Regions from separate parts of the Embleya sp. NPDC127516 genome, predicted to be linked through region 1. Evidence: riboswitches for the same ligand, from Rfam matches in the RefSeq annotation. Region 1 holds a riboswitch; each other region holds the start of a gene.
What was found. A riboswitch is a leader RNA that binds a small molecule or an ion and turns the genes downstream of it on or off. The one in region 1 is predicted to bind cobalamin.
Positions count from the first base shown of each region.

Region 2: linked by a shared signal. The riboswitch ahead of ACIRL2_RS22960 (ABC transporter substrate-binding protein) and the one ahead of ACIRL2_RS04410 (ribonucleoside-diphosphate reductase subunit alpha) in region 1 are both predicted to bind cobalamin.
Region 3: linked by a shared signal. The riboswitch ahead of ACIRL2_RS23130 (energy-coupling factor ABC transporter permease) and the one ahead of ACIRL2_RS04410 (ribonucleoside-diphosphate reductase subunit alpha) in region 1 are both predicted to bind cobalamin.
Region 4: linked by a shared signal. The riboswitch ahead of ACIRL2_RS09950 (prenyltransferase/squalene oxidase repeat-containing protein) and the one ahead of ACIRL2_RS04410 (ribonucleoside-diphosphate reductase subunit alpha) in region 1 are both predicted to bind cobalamin.

Region 1 is NZ_JBIWJT010000002.1:430,559-435,103, reverse strand. Features, by position in the region: gene ACIRL2_RS04410 (ribonucleoside-diphosphate reductase subunit alpha) at 1-2,013, opposite strand, end outside; cobalamin riboswitch at 2,089-2,340, opposite strand; gene mug (G/U mismatch-specific DNA glycosylase) at 3,215-3,808, opposite strand; gene ACIRL2_RS04400 (GNAT family N-acetyltransferase) at 3,889-4,545, opposite strand, start outside.
Region 2 is NZ_JBIWJT010000011.1:246,036-250,580, reverse strand. Features, by position in the region: gene ACIRL2_RS22965 (FecCD family ABC transporter permease) at 1-1,009, opposite strand, end outside; gene ACIRL2_RS22960 (ABC transporter substrate-binding protein) at 1,006-2,022, opposite strand; cobalamin riboswitch at 2,144-2,382, opposite strand; gene ACIRL2_RS22955 (DeoR/GlpR family DNA-binding transcription regulator) at 2,597-3,400, opposite strand; gene galT (galactose-1-phosphate uridylyltransferase) at 3,536-4,545, shown strand, end outside.
Region 3 is NZ_JBIWJT010000011.1:287,014-291,558, forward strand. Features, by position in the region: gene ACIRL2_RS23115 (energy-coupling factor ABC transporter ATP-binding protein) at 1-777, opposite strand, end outside; gene cbiQ (cobalt ECF transporter T component CbiQ) at 774-1,517, opposite strand; gene ACIRL2_RS23125 (energy-coupling factor ABC transporter substrate-binding protein) at 1,522-1,917, opposite strand; gene ACIRL2_RS23130 (energy-coupling factor ABC transporter permease) at 1,914-2,627, opposite strand; cobalamin riboswitch at 2,655-2,864, opposite strand; gene ACIRL2_RS23135 (RDD family protein) at 3,054-3,599, opposite strand; gene ACIRL2_RS23140 (class II aldolase/adducin family protein) at 3,746-4,545, opposite strand, start outside.
Region 4 is NZ_JBIWJT010000004.1:447,829-452,373, forward strand. Features, by position in the region: gene ACIRL2_RS09945 (hypothetical protein) at 1-514, opposite strand, end outside; gene ACIRL2_RS09950 (prenyltransferase/squalene oxidase repeat-containing protein) at 511-2,007, opposite strand; cobalamin riboswitch at 2,105-2,246, opposite strand; gene metE (5-methyltetrahydropteroyltriglutamate--homocysteine S-methyltransferase) at 2,428-4,545, opposite strand, start outside.

The sequences.
Region 1 (4,545 bases):
GGTGCGGTACAACTCCCGCACGTCCTCCGGGAGTTCGGCGATGCTTTGGACCGAGCCCTCGGCGCGCTTGATCCGGTCGCGGACCGCGGGGGTCCACAGGCCGCGGGCCTTGAGCTCGCGCACCAGGTAGGCGTTGATCTGGAGGAACTCGCCGGACAACGTCTCGCGCTTGAACAGGTTCGACACCTGCGGCTCGATGCACTCGTAGGCACCGGCGATCGAGGCGATGGTCGCGGTCGGCGCGATCGCCACGAGCAGCGAGTTGCGCAGGCCGTGCTCGGCGACCCGGTCGCGCAGCGCGTCCCAGCGCTTGGTCTGGGTCGGGTACACGCCCTCCCACAGGTCCGGCTGGAGCCGGCCGCGCGCGGCGTGCGTCTCGGCGTAGGCCGGGTGCGGGCCGTGCGCCTCGGCGAGCGCCGAGGAGGTCTCCAGCGCGGTCAGGTAGATCTCCTCGGAGATCAGCGTGGACAACTCGCGCGCCTCGACCGAGTCGAACGGCATGCCGAGCGTGAAGAACACGTCCTGCAGGCCCATCAGGCCCAGGCCCACCGGGCGCCACCGCGGGTTGGACGCCGCGGCCTGGTCGGTCGGGTAGTAGTTGATGTCGATCACGCGGTCCAGGAAGACCACCGCGGTGCGCACCGTCGCGCGCAGCTTGTCCCAGTCCATGCCCTCGCCGGCGATCACGTGCGCGCCGAGGTTGACCGAGCCGAGGTTGCACACGGCGGTCTCGCCGTCGCTGGTCACCTCGAGGATCTCGGTGCACAGGTTGGACAGGTGCACCACGTTGCCGGGCTCCGCGGCCTGGTTGCAGGTGCGGTTGGCGGCGTCCTTGAAGGTCATCCAGCCGTTGCCGGTCTGCGCGAGCGTGCGCATCATCCGGGCGTAGAGGTCGCGCGCGGGCATCTGCCGGACGAACCGGCCGTCCCGCTCGGCGGCTTCGTACACCTTGTCGAACTCGGCGCCCCACAGGTCGGGCAGTTCGGGCAGCTCGTTCGGGTCGAACAGCGACCAGACGCCGTCCTCCTCGACCCGGCGCATGAACAGGTCCGGCACCCAGTTGGCCAGGTTGAGGTTGTGCGTGCGGCGCGCGTCCTCACCGGTGTTCTCGCGCAGTTCGAGGAACTCCAGGATGTCCGGGTGCCAGGTCTCCAGGTACACGCAGGCCGCGCCCTTGCGCCGGCCGCCCTGGTTGACCGCGGCCACCGACGAGTCGAGCGTCTTGAGCCACGGCACGATGCCGTTGGAGTGCCCGTTGGTGCCGCGGATCAGCGAGCCGCGCGAACGCACCCGCGACCACGCCACGCCGATGCCGCCGGCGAACTTCGACAGTCGGGCGATCCGCCCGTACATGTCGTAGATCGACTCCAGCTCGTCCTTGGGCGAGTCGAGCAGGTAGCACGAGGACATCTGGGTGTGCACGGTGCCGGAGTTGAACAGCGTCGGCGAGCTGGGCAGGTAGGCGAGCGAGGACATCAGCCGGTAGAAGCCGATCGCCTCGCCGGGCTCCTGGGCCAGGCCGCACGCCACGCGCAGCAGGAAGTGCTGCGGGGTCTCGACCACCTTGCGCGAGACCGGGTGGCGCAACAGGTAGCGGTCGTACACGGTGCGCAGGCCGAAGTACTCGAACCGCCGGTCGCCGTCGACGTCCACGGCGGCGTCCAACTCGGCGGCGTGCTCGGCGACGAACGCCGCGGTCTCCGCGCCGATGACGCCCTCGCGCCGGCCGAGCGCGATGCCCGCGCTGAACGAGGTGACCCCCGCGTCGAGGGCCTCGTCCGCGATCCGGCCGGCGAGCAGGCGCGCGGCGAGCCGCGAGTAGGCGGGCTCCTCCGCGATCAGCTCGGCGGCGGTACGCACCGCCAGGTCCGCGGCCGCTCCCTTGTCCGCGCCCTCGTTGAGACCCGCGACGACCCGGCGGACGACCCGATCCGGATCGACCTCCGGCAGATCGCGCGCCTGGGTGCGCACCAGGGTAGCCAGTTGGTCCTCGGGGCTTTCGTCGATCCGCATCCGGGTCGCGCCCACGCTGTCCACAACGGTCACGTGCTCTCTCCTCGCGAGCTCGTACGTACAGTGACCCCGCGCCCGAAGGCGCGGACAGCCGGCAGGTATTCGGACTCGCGGGCATGCCGGGGCGCCACCGGGCACGATGTGCTCGGCGGGCCGCGGAGTTCCCCGTGGTCGTCGCGCGCCGAACCCCTCCGGGCGTTCGGCGCCGCAGGACGACATTCGTTCCCGCTTACCGCTGCGGGGGCAGTCCCGGCTTCACACCGGGTTCCCTCTTGCGTCGCCTTTCCGTTTGAACCGGAACGGCGAACCAGCTGCGTCGCAGAGCATATATGTAGTGGCGGGGTGGTCGTCGCACCCCCAGGTGTTGTGTCGTGTCGCGATTCCCGACGTACCACGATTTCGGCCGGGACGGGCCCACTCCCGGCGGCGATGCCGTCCACACCGGGTGTCGCGGCGCCTCCCGAGCCGAGCGGAATCGTCTCCTCCCGGCGTACGCCCGGCATGACGGTACTCGCGCGCGGGCCGCCGAATGGCTGCACGACACGCCGGCGTTGTGCGCGGCGCGCGTCGCCGAGCCCCTGTCGAACGTGGTGTCCGGGCGTCGAGGGAAAGACCTTCGCGGGGCGGCCGAGCGGGCGAGGGCGAGGCATTGGGAGCGTACGGTCGGCCGCGGGGCGTGCCTGGCATGTACGGCGTCCGACGGGCGGGTCGGCGAGGCGGGAGCCGGGCGTGTCGGCGGGTGCCTCCGGCGGCCGGTGTGGGCTGCCTCGGAGGTGGCCTCGGCGGCGTCCTCAGGGGCGGCCGGTGCGGGGGCCGGCCCCGGATGGGCGCGCGTGTCGCGCCGGGCGGTCGGGGCATCGGTCCACCGGCCGGGGTACCTCCCGGCCCGAGTCGCGCCACTCCGCGACCAACGCCTCGTACACGGGTGTCTCGAACGCCTCGGTGGGCCACGGCCCGAACGGGGCCCGCAGGATCTCCATGCCGACCCAACCGCGCGAGGGAACGCGAAGTAACCACCAACCGGGTGATCCCACTCGGTCGATGGACGAATCGACTCGGATACAGGCGCGCGGACCGGCCCGGGCGCACCGACCGCGCCCTGGGGCGGTCGCGCCCCTTCGGGTCGTCCTCGGGCCGCATTCAGGCAGCCTTCGACCGCCTTCGATGGGTTTCGGCGGGTTTCCGGCCGGGTGCCTTCCGGTCAGGTGGTTTCGGTCCGGGTGCTTTCGGTCCCGGCGGTTTCGGTGCGTGGCGTTTCCGGTCGGGTGCTTTCGATCTGGGCCGCCGCCGTGCGCAGTTCGGCGAACGCCTCGCCGAGCGCCGCCGCCGTCCAGTGCGCGTTCAGGCCGCTCGGGTTCGGCAGCACCCAGATCCGGGTGTCGCCGATGGTCTCGGCCTGTCGACCGACCACCGCCTTGGGCCGGCCGAAACCGGTCCGGTACGCGCCGATGCCGAGCACGGCCAGCCAGGCCGGCCGGTACGTGCGCACCTTGGCGGTGAGCGCCGCGCCGCCGGCGACGTACTCGTCCCGGCTCAACTCGTCCGCACGGGCGGTGGTGCGGGCCACCACGTTGGTGATGCCGAGACCGAGCGCGGTCAACGCGTCCTGCTCGGCGGGCGCGAGCAGGCGGGGCGTGAACCCGGAGGCGTACAGCGCGGGCCAGAACCGGTTGCCGGGGCGGGCGAAGTGCCGCCCGGTCGCACCGGACCACAGGCCGGGGTTGATCCCGCAGAACAACACCCGCAGGTTCGGTCCGATCACGTCGGGGATGGTCCGGCCGTGCGCGGCGGCCATTTCGGCGGCGGTGGGATTGCGCCCGGGCGGGATCGGCAGCACGACGGGCTTCGCGGGCGGTCCGGGCTGCGCCGGGGTGCTCACGGCGCCTCCGCGATCAGCGCCGTCCCCACCGACCGGAAGCCGAGCCGGTCGTACACGCGGGCCACGTCCTGGTCGCCCGCCGACAGGAACACCGTCTCGCTCCCGTCGGTGAGCGCGTGCCGGGCCAGCTCCCAGGTCACCGCCGCCGCGAGGCCGCCACGTCGGGCCGCGGGGAGGGTGGCCACACCGACGATCTCGGTGGTGCCGTACAGGTGCTGATAACTGCCCACGCACAGCGGCCCGGCCGGGCCGTACGCGGCGAACATCACCGTCTCGCCGGTGCGCAGGCGCTCGTTGAGGTAGGACAGCAGTCCCGGGTCCTGGCCGAGCGCGGCGGTATCCCGTTCGGTCGGGCCGTCGGTCCCCGACGCGGTCCCCGGGTTCGCGAAGCCGACCGCCGCGACGCTGTGCACGATCGCCAGGTCGGTCGCGTCCGCCCGGATCCGACGCACCGTCACCAGGTCGGGCAGGGCCGGGCGTTCGGCCGGAAGCTCGGCCGGGTCGAGCACCATCAACGGGTGCTCGTGGACGTGCAGTTCGGCCTCGATCGCGGCCGCGCGCAGCGCCGGGGTGGTCTCGTCGACCCATTCGAACGTCTCGGGCACTTTCAACTCTCTCTGCCGCGCCCGCACCGCGCGGACGTCCGCGACGGT
Region 2 (4,545 bases), on a different contig from region 1:
CCGCGCCGAGCAGCGCGGCCACCGGCAGCGCGCGCCGATGATCCGCGCCGACCAGCAATCGCACCACGTGCGGCAACATCAGGCCGACGAAGCCGATCACGCCGCTGACCGCGACGACGACCCCGGTGAGCACCGCCGCGAGCAGGAACATGCCCTGCCGAAAGCGCTGGACGTCCAGGCCGAGCGCGGCCGCGCTCTCCTCGCCGGCCAGGAGCAGGTTGAGGTTGCGCGCCTGGAGCAGCAGCACCACCAGGCCGATCGCGAGCGCGAGGGCGGGGACGAGCAGCAGGGTCCAGCGGGCCGAGCCGAAGCCGCCCAGCGTCCAGAACAGCACCTGGGCGGCGAGTTGCGGATCCGGTGAGGTCAGCACGAGCAGGCTGGTCAGCGAGGACAACACGGCGCTGACCGCGACGCCGGCCAGGACCAGTCGCACGGCGGTGACCCGGCCGCCGGAGCGGGCCACCGAGAAGACCACGAGCAGGGTGATCAGTCCGCCGGTGAACGCGGCCGCGTTCAGGGTGAGCGCGCCCAGCGAAAGGCCGCCGATCGACGCGACGCCCCAGCGCATCACCAGGACCGCTCCGGTGGCCGCGCCGGAGGAGACGCCGAGCACGTCCGGACCGGCCAGCGGGTTGCGCACGATCGCCTGGATCACCATGCCCACCACGGCCAGCGTCGCGCCGACGACGGCGGCGAGCAGCACCCTGGGCAACCGGGTGTCGGCGATGATCAGGTCGTGTGCGCGGCTCCACGACGGCCGCACCCACGCGTCTCCGCCGACGCGATGCGCGAGGATGCGCCACGTCTCCGACCAGGGCACCGACACCGACCCCACCAGCAGCCCCGCCGCGGCCGCCGCGAACAGCGCGACGAGGAGGCCGCCGACCACCAGCGGAAGGCGGACCCGGCCGCCCGGGACGACCGCCGCACGGCCGACCGGTGGTGTCGGCGGGCCCTCGCCGCGCAGGACCGCGACCCGTACCGCCACCGGGTCCCGATCGACCGTCACGGCCGGTCGGGGTGCAGTTGCCTGGCGAGTTCCTCGACCGCGTCCACCGAGCGCGGCCCGGGCTGCGCTACGGACAGCGAGATCACCGGGAAGGCGTTCGCGCGCAGCGCCGGTACGTCGGCGAGTACCGGAGTGGCCTTGAGGGTGGCGATCTTGGCGTCGACCGGCGGCGTCACGTAGTCGTAGATCAGCACCACGTCCGGCTTGCGTTCGGCCACCTGCTCCCAGGAGACCTTGGTCCAGCGCTCGTTCAGGTCGGCGAACACGTTGGTGCCACCGGCACGGGTGATGATCTCGTTGAGCATCGAGTTGCCGCCGGTGGTCTGCGCGGCGTCGGCGCCCGAGTTGTACACGAACACCTTGACCGGCGCGGCGCCGGCGAGCCGCGCGGTGACCGCGTCGAGCCGCTGCCGGAACGCGGCGGCGGAGCGCTCGGCGCGCTCGGGCACGCCGAAGATGCCGCCGATGGAGCGGAGTTCGCCGTAGAGCTGATCGAAGGTGACCGGCGCCTTGGCGCAGCCCTCGGGGTTGAGGTGGGTCTTGATGTTCAACTCGCCGAGCCGCGCCCGGGTGTGGCCGGACGACTCGGAGAAGCCGTCCGGGTAGCCCGAGTAGACGAAGTCGGGGGTGGCTTCGAGGAGTTTCTCCAGCGAGGGTTGCGCGTCGGCGAGCACCGGGATCCGCGCGTACGGCTCCTTGTACTTGTCGCCGATGGTCCGGCCCTTGAGGTAGGCGGTGCCCACCATCCGGTCGGCCAGGCCCAGTTCGAGCATCAGCTCGGTCGCGTTGGAGGTCAGCGTCGCGGCGCGCTGCGGCGGCCGGTCGTAGCTCGTGGTCACACCGCAGTTGTCGGTGTCCGCGTACGGCTTGTAGGCGGCGGGTGCGGGAGCGGCGGCCTTGTCGTCCCGCACGGCGCCGCCGCACGCGGTCGCGAACAGCGCGAGGGCGGCCACCGCCGCGGCCCACGAATATCGGTGTGCCGCCGGCATCCGCCCGGGTATCTGCGTACGCATCGTCGAAGCTCTCCCTTGCGAGTCCTCGTCGGGGGAACTCGGGAGGGAGTACGGCGGCGGACACCGCACGGCGCCGTCGTCCGACGGACCCGCCCGCGAGGTCCCGGAAGTCCGCGTGCGTGAGGCGTACGCGGGCGACGGCAGGTCTTCGGACTCGTGGGCGGGTCCCGGGAGCCACGGGTGTGGCCGGGATGCCTACCGGTCGTCGCTTCCCGGGACCCGTTCGACCGGGGCCCAGTGCGTGATGACGACTTTCGTTCCCACTTACCGCTGCGGGGCAGTTCCGGATTCGCACCGGATTCCCTCTTGCGACACCCGGAATCGGTCGAAGCCGGGTGAACCGTTCGCAAGGGCAGCCTAACCAGGGCGCCTCGACCGTCGAGCGAGGGGGCCGGGACGGGCGCGCCGAGGGTCGCGGCGGCCGAGTGAGGGGCCACGGCGGGAGGACCGGCTCGGGTCCGGGCAGGGTCCCGCGCTCGGGTACGTGCCCACCCTTACCCGCTTCGCGCCGTGCCCGCCTACTCCGCGCGCTCCGGTACATGCCCACCCCGCACCCGCTGCGCGCAGCGGCCGCCTACTCCGCGACCAGGATCTCCAGCCCCACGTCGCGCAGCGCGTCGAGCGCCTCCGCATCGGCCGCGCCGCTCGTGATCAGCAGGTCGATGTCCGCCAGCGGGCACACCTCGGCGAGTTCGACCCGGCCCAGCTTCGAGCCGTCCGCGACCACGACCCGGCGACCCGCGGCTCGCAACATCGCGCGTTTGGCCTCGGCCTCGGGCAGGTTCACATTGGTGATGCCCCCGGTGGGATGCACGCCGTTGCAACCGATGAAGACCGTGTCGGCGTGGATCCGCTCCAGAATGTGGTCGCCGAGCGGATTGATCAGCGAGTGCTGCAACGGCCGCAGCGTGCCGCCGGTGACCACGACCGAGAACCGCGGGATCGCCCGTTCCAGCTCCAGGGCGATGGTCAGCCCGTTGGTGAACACCACGAGGTCGCGCAGTTCCTCGCGGTCCACCAGCGCGCGGGCCACGAACGTGGTGGTCGTGCCCACGTCCAGCACCACGCTCTCGGACGGCGACACCAGTGCCGCGGCCGCCCGCCCGATCAGCGTCTTCGCCGGCGACGCCGAGGTCAACGCCTCCTCGAAGGACGGCTCCACCCGGGGGTCGCGGCCGGTGAACATCGCGCCGCCGCGGACCCGGCGCAGCCGGCCCTGCCGCTCCAACACCTCCAGGTCGGCCCGGACCGTCACCCGCGAGATGCCGAACGCCTCGGCCAGGTCGGTGACCTTGGCGAAACCCCGGTCCGCGATCGTCGCTGCCATCCGGGCGCGGCGGCCCTCGGCGGGCAGTCCGTCGGTGTCGTCGTCAGGCATGGGCAGCATCTTGCGGACACCTTTCGAAACTTGTCAAACCGCAGGTGACCCCCGGTCGATCCCGCCAAATGGCAAGCCTGCCGGCATCTTTCCTTTCTCATTGACAAGTTTTGGAAAGCTTCGCAAAATGAGCGCATGAAGAAGACGCAGGCCGTCATGGCCGACGGTCGCGAGATCGTCTACTACGACACCCGGGACGACGCGGTGCGCACCGCCGTCGACCACCGCGATCTCGCGCCCGTGGTCAGTGGCTCGGAGATGCGCTACGACCGACTGCTCGACGAATGGGTCATGGTCGCCTCGCACCGGCAGACCCGGACCCACCTGCCCGCCGCCGACGCGTGCCCGCTGTGCCCGTCCACGCCCGAGCGGGCCACCGAGGTCGCCGAGTCCGACTACGAGGTCGTCGTCTTCGAGAACCGCTTCCCGTCCATGTCCGGCTCCTCCGCGGCCGACGGCGGTCCGCCGGCGGGCCCGGAACCCGGCTGGGACCACGCCCCGTTCCCGCGCCGACCGTCCGGCGGACGGTGCGAGGTGGTGTGCTTCACCCCCGAGCACGACGCGTCCTTCAAGGACCTCACCCCCGAGCGCGCGCGCCTGGTCCTGGACGCGTGGACCGACCGCACCGCCGAGTTGTCCGCGCTGCCCGGCGTCGAGCAGGTGTACTGCTTCGAGAACCGCGGCCGGGAGATCGGCGTGACGCTGCCGCACTCGCACGGGCAGATCTACGCCTACCCGTTCGTCACCCCGCGCACGGCCGCGATGATCGCCACCACGACCGCGCACCGGCACCGCACCGGCCGCAACCTGTTCGACGACGTGCTGGCCGACGAGCGCGCGGACGGGTCGCGGATCGTGGCCGAGGGCGGGCACTGGACGGCGTTCGTGCCCGCCGCCGCGCGCTGGCCGTACGAGGTGCACCTGTACCCGAACCGCCGGGTGCCGGACCTGCTCGCGCTGGAGGAGGCCGCGCGCGCCGAGTTCGGCGCGATGTACCTGGACCTGCTGGGCCGCTTCGACCGGCTGTTCGACGGCGAGCCCGCGCCGTACATCTCCGCGTGGCAGCAGGCGCCGGTCCGCTCGGGGCGCCAGGACTTCGCGCTCCACCTGGAGCTTTTCTCGATTCGCCGGGCACCGGGCAAGTT
Region 3 (4,545 bases), on a different contig from region 1:
GGTGCCCGCCGGGGCCAGCCCGTGTGCGGCCAGTACGGCGGCGGCCGCGTGCGCCCAGGTCGGCCGCAGGCTCGCGGCGGCCAGCAACTCGGTGTCCGCGAGCAATTCGCTCGCCGGCCCGGTGTGCAGGCGCCCGTGTGCGAGGACCGCCGCGTCGTCGGCCCAGCGCAGCGCGAGGTCCACGTCGTGGGTGGCCATCACCACCGTCGTCCCGGTCGCACGCAAGTGGTCGAGCGTGTGCAACAGCGCTTCCTGCCCGGCCGGATCCAGGCCCGCGGTCGGCTCGTCCAGCACCAGCACCTCGGGCCGCATCGCGATCGCGCCGGCGATGGCGACCCGCTTGCGCTGGCCGAAGGACAGCAGGTGCACGGGCCGCTCGGCCAGTTCGGTGATTTCGAGCGCGGCCAGTGCCTCGGCCACCCGCGAGCGCACCTCGGCCGGGTCCAGATCCAGGTTGAGCGGCCCGAACGAGACGTCCTGGGCCACCGACGCCGAGAAGAGCTGGTCGTCGGGATCCTGGACGACCAGTTGCACAGCCCGCCGCAGCGCGGTGAGCCCCTTGCGGTCGTGCCGAATCGGCACCTCGTGCAGTTCGACCCGCCCCGAGTCCGGTGTCAGGCCGCCGGTCAACAGCCGCAGCAGCGTGGTCTTCCCGCTGCCGTTGGGCCCGAGCAGCGCCAGCGCCCGCCCGGTCGGAACGGACAGGGACAGCCCGCTCAACACGGCCGGCCCGTCCTCGTAGGCGTAGCCGATCTCTCGTACCCGCAACGGAATCACGGCACCACCGATACCAGGAGAAGAGTGGCGGCGACGACCGCCGCCACGACGAACAGGGAGCCCGCGACGAACGCCCGCGAGACGCGTACCTCGTCCACCAGCACCCGCAGGCGCCCGTCGTAGCCGCGTCCGGCCAGACCCGCCTCCAGGCGCTGGGCGCGGGCGAACGCGTGCACGAAGACCGCCGAGCCGAGCCCGGCCACCGAGCGCCAACGGGCTCGCCGGGTGCGGTGACCCAGCCGGCCCGCCTGGGCCTGGTTGATCCGCGTGGTCGTGTCGTAGAGCAGGAACAACATTCGATACATCACCGCGGCGACGTCCACCACGGCGGCCGGCACGCCCACCCGGTTCAGCCTCGGCAGTACGTCCGACAGCGGTGTGGTGAACGCGAACAGCAGCATCGCCAGGCCCGCGGCGGTGGAGCGGGCGAGCAACTCGGCGGCGTGGCGCGGCCCGTTGGGGGCCCAGCCGACGCCGTCCGCGCCGATCGTGACGAGCAGGGCGAGCGCGCCGGTGGCGGCGAATCCGAGCGGCGCGCGGGCGGCCCGCCACAACCGCCGGGCGGGCACGCGCGCGAAGCCGAACGCGACGACCAGGACGGTCGCCGCGACCAGGACCGCGCCGGGCCACGGCGGCAGTGCCACCGCGCACCCGAGCAGCCCGAAGGAGAGCACGGCCTTGTCGGCCGGATGGCGGTGACGCCACGAACTCGCGTGCGCCGCCGCGTCGATCGGCAGCACGGAATCAGCGGCCCGGGACCGATGCCGGCGTCTGGTCCGCGGGTGTCGCCCCGGCGGCATTCGCCGAAGCGGCGGTCGGTTCGTCGGGCGTGTCCGAGGCATCCGGCGCGAGCCGGCGGCGGGTGCGCTTGACCCCGAACATGTAGCCGACCACGCCCGCGCCGAGGGCGGCCTGCAACGCGAACAGACCGGACTCGATCTCTCCGGACGGCGGTTCGTACAGCGGGCTGAACCACGGCTCGTAGTCCGGGTCGTTCTCGGTGATCGCGGTCTCCGCCTGGGTGTCGGCGCCCGCGAACGGCTCGTCCTTGTGGTCGCCCATGCCGAACACCACGGGCAGGACCGCGAGCAGTACCACGGCCAACACGATCAGCAGGTTGATCTTCGTGGAGCGCTTCACTTGGACTTCTCCTCCTCGCGCGCGATCCGCGCGTCCGTGACCACACCGAGCCGGACCAGATCGCCGCGGCTGGACTGCCGCAACAAGCGCACGACCAGGACGGTCAGCAGACCCTCGCTGATCGCCAGCGGGATCTGGGTGAGGGAGAAGATGCCGCCGAACTTGGCCAACGCGCCCGCGAATCCGCTGTCCGGGTCGGGGAAGGCCAGGGCCAACTGCACGCTGGTGACGCAGTAGGTGCTCAGGTCCGCGACGAACGCGCCCACGAACACCGCGACATCCAGCGGAGTGGTGCCGCCGCGTCCGTCCAGGAGCGAACGGGCCAGCCGATACGCGCCGTAGCCGGCCCACGGGCCGACGATCGCCATGGAGAACACGTTCGCGCCGAGCGTGGTCAGCCCGCCGTGCGCGAGCAGCAACGCCTGGAAGAGCAGGGTGATCGTGCCCAGTACGGCCATGATCGGCGGCCGGAACAGGATCGCGCCCAGTCCGGTACCGGTGGGATGGGAGCAACTACCGGTGACGGAAGGGATCTTGAGCGCGGACAGCACGAACGAAAACGCGCCGGACGCGCCGAGCAGCAGCGTGTTCTCGGGTTTGTCGCGTACCTCGCGGGTGAGCGCGCGGGCGCCGTGGACGACGAACGGGGCCGACGCGACGCCCCAGGCGGCAGCGTGTTCCCAGGGCAGATAGCCCTCTGCGATATGCATGAGGAAGGGTCCCTCTCCAACACCTCGTGGACGGACGATCGCCGTGGCCGGTCTCCTGGCTGACGGGTCGTACGTTCACATCTCCGCCTTCCCGGGGCCGCGCGAGCGGTCCCAGTGGCTTCCCGCGGCGACGAATCAACGTTTCCGCGGGGGTGGAGGAGAACTTCCCGATCACAGTGGCGAGGGCCGCGCCGGCATCGAACCGGCTTCCCGAGCACCACGGCGAGCCGACACTAGTGGTCGGATGGACATGGCGACAAGATGGCTTTTGCAAACCGTGCGCAAGACCACAATGCGGGCGGAGCGGTCGAGCAATTGCCGCATTCCGGAGCGTGATCGTCGACGGGTGCGGCGGGGCGCGATTGCGGTGCGATGCGGAGTGGCGCGGTGTGGCGCGGCTCGGCGCCGAGGCACGCCGCGCGGTGCTCAGTCCAGGCCGGGTCCTCGGCCCCGGACCACCACGGTGCCCGCAACCCGGTCACCGACCCGCTGGCGCCGCTCGCTGGTGAGCACCGCGGTCAGGCCGACCGCGCCGAGCGCGAACGCGTCGACGCACAGCAGCAGCCAGCGGATCCCGAGCTGACGCCGCCCCGCCCGCCCACCGGACACGTCCACGACCCGGATACCGAACATCTGCATGCCCCACGTGCGCCCGTCGTGCTCGGCGGGCCGCAGTACCCAGTACCAGAACAGGATGGCCAGCGCGACCATCAGCACACCGACGGTGATCGTCGCGGTCAGCGGGCCGCTGCGGATCGAACCGTCGGGATGTGTGGGCAGCAGGACGAACAGGAACATCGCGGCGCCGGGCAACAGCGCGGACGCCAGCACGTCCACCACGAACTGGCCGATCCGGCGCCACAGCACCGAGGGGCCGACCGGGCTCGCGACCTCGGGCAGCCACACCCGGGCGCGCGGGCGGGCGGGCCGCGCCGAGCGGGCGAAGTGCCGCGGAAGGCTCCGTTCGTACATGCTGTTGTACTTTCCGCAACCGGGTGATTTGACTCCCGACGCGGCCGGATATCGGCGAGATTGCGCCCGGTCGGCGGATCCGGTCGGCGGCCGGGACCGGATGGCCCGGATCCGGCGCCGACGGCGGCGATCGGATTCTCGGGTGATCAGATCGTCATCGGGCCGTCCACGCCGAACAGGTCCGGCTCGGAGCGGCTGATCACGTCGTACAGCGGTTTGTAGTTGATCCAGGCGACCGTGTCGTTGCCCAGTTGTTCCCGGGTCAGCCGCGCGTTTTCCGGCGTGATCGGCTTGAGCTCGCCGGCCGCCTGGGCGAGCAGCTGTACCTGGCAGGAGCGCTCCATGGTGATGAACCACCACGCCGCCGCGTCGACCGACTGCCCCACCGTGAGCAGGCCGTGGTTGCGCAGGATCAGCGCCTTCCGCGGGCCGAGCGTCTTGGCGATGCGGCGGCCCTCCTCGGCGTCGAGTACGACGCCCGCGTAGTCGTCGAACAGCTCGTGATCCTCGTAGAACGGGCACACGTCCTGAGTGATCGGTTCGAGTCGGATGCCGAGCGCGGAGATCGCCCGGCCGTGCACGGAGTGGCTGTGTGCCGCCGCGACCACGTCGGGACGGGCCGCGTGGATCTGCGAGTGGATCGCGAACGCGGCCTGGTTGACGTGGAATCGGCCCTCGACGACCTGTCCCTCGTGGTTGACCAGAATCAGGTCGTCCACGGTGATGTGCTTGAACGACATCCCGAACGGGTTGACCCAGAAGTGATCGGTGAGCTCCGGATCACGCGCGGTGATGTGGCCGGCCACCCCCTCCTCGAAGCCGAACCGACCGAACAGCCGCAACGCCGCGGTCAACCGCTCCTTGCGGTGCCGGCGCTCCTGTTCGACGGTCTCGAACGTGGGCGGCAGGGCGAAGCTCAGGTCGGCCGGGGACACCGGCAGCGGCG
Region 4 (4,545 bases), on a different contig from region 1:
CCCGGGGTGGCGGGTTGGTGGTCTCGGTCTTGTTCTTGGAGAACGACCAGCCCTCGAAGCTGCCGAGCGGTGGCTTGCGGTTCATCACACCCCACTGGCTGTACGTCCACGAACCGCCGTTGGACGAGTGCCAGTACGACCAGTACGCGGAGGCCGGCGGCGTGTCGATGCACGCCTCGGAGTTCGCGCCGGGCCTGCCCTCGACCCGGCAGATGAACGCCTCGCCCCAGCGGGCCACACCGGCGATCTCGATACCCGCGTTCTTCAGCGCGGCGTGACCGGTGGCCTGGTCACCTCGTGCGCAGCGCACGATGGTCGTGCCGCCCAGTTCCTGGAAGTCGATCACCACCGTCACACCGTTGGCGTCCGGGCAGTAGCCGGGGGTGCCCTTGGAGGTGTCGACCGCGTGCGCGGTCGGCGCGGCCACGGTGACCTGGGCGGTGGCGGGCAGCGCGAGCAGGGCCAGCGCGGTGACCACGCGGGCTGTTCGGCCGCCACTCCCACGGCGCCTCATGTGCGCTTTCCGTTCGTGCGCCGCGCGCCGGCACGCACGGCGAGGCCGGTGCCGACCAGTCCGAGGGAGAGCATGAGCAGTCCGCCGACCTGGGCGCCGGTTTTGGCGAGGCTTCCGCCGCCGCCCTTCGTGGTGCCCCCACCGCCCGAGCTGCTCGTGCCGCCCGACACCGAGCCGCCGGTGCCGGCGGTGGTGGTCGTCGCGGACGCGGTGATCGACGCGCTCGCGGTCTGGGTGAGCGAGGTGGTGGGTGTGCCGGACGTCGACGCGGACGGCGTTTGGGACCCGGTGTGAGTGGCCGAGCCGGTGGGCTTGGGGGTGCCGGAGTCGGTCGGCTTCGGCGAGGTCGAGGCGGTGCCGGTCGGCTCGGTGGGGGCCTTGCCGAGGTCACCCAGCGGGACATCGGCCAGCACGAGCAGGGCCTGCGGGGTCGCGCGGCGCCATTGGTCGCGCTGGAAGTCCGGAATACCCTCGGCCTGGGCCGAGGTGAGGGCCTCCGCGTTGTAGGCGATCGTGCCGATCTCCTTGTCGGCGGCGCCCGCGTTGTCCTTGGTGATCTGGTGCTTGACCACCCACGCGGCGGCCTTGTCCGCCTCGGCCCGGTAGCCGGCCGCGTGCAGGGCCTGGCCGGCCAGGCCGGTGCTGTTGGTGTTCGATGCCGCGGTGGGTCCGGAGCCGCCGAACGAACCGTCCTCGCGCTGCTCGGACTTCAGCCAGTCCACGCCCTTCTTCGCTGCGGCCGCGGCGCCGACCGACTTGCTCTCGGTCGCCGCCGAGAGCAGCGCCTGCACGGCCATGCCGGTCGAGTCCGGGTCCAGCACGGTGGTCGGGGTGTCCTGGCAGGTCGAGCCGGTGCTGCCCAACTGACCCGGATACAGCCGGAATCCGCCGCTGGGGCACTGCTGCTTGATCAGGAAGTCCACCGCGCTCTGCGGCACCCCGCCGCTGCGGGCCAGACCCAGCACGGCCAGCGACTGCCCGAACGCGTTGCTCGAGTCGGGACTGCCGGTGAGCTTGTCCCGGATCCGACCCGCGTCGTCGCCGGCGTCCGCCCCGGCGATCAGGTCCAGCGTCTCGGCGCGCATGTCCAGGCCGCCGAACCTGGTCGGATCGCGGTCGGCGATCACGGCGGCGAAGAGCACCTTCGCGGTGGCACCCGCAATCCGCGAGCCGGGCATGCCCCACTCCTCGGCGCTGTTGTACTTGCGGATGTTGGCGGCCACCGCGTCCGCGGCGGCCTTGACCGCGGCGGGCTGTGAGCGGGTGGCCGACAACGCCATCATCGTGTCGATGGTCAGGCCCCAGTCGGAGCCGGCGAACCCCGGTATGCCGCCGTCGACCAGTTCCCCGGCCTGCCATTTCGCCGCCGCGACGGCGTTGTCGGCGTGCGGGTTCGCGGCGTCTGCCGACGCGGAGAAGACGGGAGAGGCCGCGACCAGGACCGCGCCGCAGACCGCGACGGCGCCGGTGTTCCTCACGGTGAGCCAGGACATCGATGGGACCCTTCCGAGACCAACGCGTCCCGGGAGCCGACCAATGCGGGCATCGGTCGGGCGTCCGGGCCTCAGCGTGTAGTCCACGACAGCTGGAGCCTTCAATTCGTACGCACCCAGGCATTCCGACTCGCGGCGGCCTTTCGGCCGCCGCCTACGGTTGCGGGTCAGTGCCGGACTTCGACCGGCTTCCCCTGGGTTTCGAACTATGAAGTTGAGGGTGCCGACACACGTCGGCGTGTGGAGCATACGGAGCATTCCGGCTGTCGGACAACAGCACGAGCATGCGATCAACGGTGCCGTGCGTCACCAACCGTGAGCCCGCGGTGGACAATCGCACGCCGTTCGGGCACGCATGGCCGCCGCAACAACCCGGACCGCCGGGGCGGGGCGTGCCTTCCCCGCCCCGGTGGTCCCGACTCAGGACGCGGCGTCGGGGAGCGTCACCCGTACCCCGCGCGCCGCCGCCACCAGGTTCTCCAACGAGGCGCGAACCTCGGGCCAGCCGCGGGTCTTGAGGCCGCAGTCGGGGTTGACCCACAGCCGCCCGGCGGGGATCGCGGTCAGCCCCTCGTGCAGCAGAGCGGTCACCTCCTCCGCACTCGGGACGCGCGGGGAGTGGATGTCGTACACACCGGGACCGGCCTCGCGCGGATAGCCGTGGGCGGCGAGCTCCCGGGCGACCTGCATGTGCGAACGGGCGGCCTCCAGGCTGATCACGTCGGCGTCGAGGTCGTCGATCGCCTGCACGATGTCGCCGAACTCGGCGTAGCACATGTGCGTGTGGATCTGGGTGGCCGCGCGCACGCCGGAGGTGGTCAGGCGGAACGACTCGGTGGCCCAGGCCAGGTATTCGGCGCGGTCCGCGGCGCGCAGCGGCAGTGTCTCGCGCAGCGCTGGTTCGTCCACCTGGATGACCGAGGCCCCCGCGGCCTCCAGGTCGCGGACCTCGTCGCGCAGCGCCAGGGCGACCTGCCGGGCGGTGGTTCCGAGCGGCTGGTCGTCGCGCACGAAGGACCACGCGAGCATGGTGACGGGGCCGGTGAGCATGCCCTTGACGGGGCGGTCGGACAACGACTGGGCGAACGAGGTCCAGCGCACGGTCATCGGCTCGGGACGGGAGATGTCGCCGGCCAGGATCGGCGGGCGCACGTACCGGGTGCCGTACGACTGGACCCAGCCGTGCCGGGTGGCCACGTATCCGGTGAGTTGTTCGGCGAAGTACTGCACCATGTCGTTGCGTTCGGCCTCGCCGTGCACCAGGACGTCGATTCCGGCCTTCTCCTGGAAGGAGATCACGTCGCGGATCTCGGACTCGATGCGTTCCTCGTAGCCCGCCTCGTCGATGCGTCCGGCGCGCAGGTCGGCGCGGGCGGTGCGCAGTTCGCCGGTCTGCGGGAAGGAGCCGATCGTGGTCGTCGGCAGCAACGGGAGTCCCAGGTGGGCGCGTTGGGCCGCGGCGCGCTCGGCGTAGGGCAGGCTGCGCCGGCCGTCCGCGTCGGTGACCGCGGCGGCGCGGGCACGTACGGCGGGGTCGCGGGTCAGGGCGGAGGTCTTGCGCGCGGCCAGGTCGGCCCGGTTGGCGGCGAGATGGGTCGCGATGGTGTCCGTGCCCTGGCCCAGGCCGCGGGCCAACGTGACGATCTCCTCGGTCTTTTGCCGGGCGAAGGCGAGCCATCGGGAGACCTGCGGGTCGATGTCGCGCTCGTCGCCGGCGTCCAGGGGCACGTGCAACAGGGAGCAGGACGCGGACACGTCGACGCGCTCGGCCAGGCCCAGCAGGGTACCCAGGGTGGCCAGCGACCTGCCGAGGTCGTTGATCCACACGTTGCGCCCGTCGACGACGCCGGCGACCAGGCGCTTGCCGGGCAGTCCGCCGACGGCGGCCAGGGCGTCCAGGTTGGCGAACGCGGCTCCGGTGAAGTCGAGGGCGAGCCCCTCGATCGGCGCCTTGGCCAGGATCGGCAACGCCTCGCCGAGGCGGTCGAAGTACGAGGCGACCAGCAGCCTGGGCCGGTCGGTGAGCGCGCCGAGGTCGCGGTAGGCGCGTGCGATGGCGTTGAGTTCGGCGAAGCTGCGGTCCTGGACCAGCGCGGGTTCGTCCAGTTGCACCCACTCGGCGCCGGCCGCGCGCAGGTCGGCGAGCACCTCGGCGTACACCGGCAGCAGTCGATCCAACAGGGTCAGCGGCTGGAAGTCGGCCGCGACGCCGGGCGCGGGCTTGGCGAGCAGGAGGTAGGTGATCGGGCCGACCAGTACGGGGCGGGCGGTCAGGCCCTGTGCGATGGCCTCCTCGAACTCGGCGACCTGCTTGGCGGAGTTCGCGGAGAACACGGTGTCGGGGCCGAGTTCGGGGACCAGGTAGTGGTAGTTCGTGTCGAACCACTTGGTCATCTCCAGCGGCGCCACCTCCTGGGTGCCGCGCGCCATCGCGAAGTAGCCGTCCAGGGCGTCGGCTTCGACGGCCGCACGGTGGCGGGGCGGGATCGCGCCGACCATCACGGTGGTGTCCAGGACGTGGTCGTAGAGCGAGAAGTC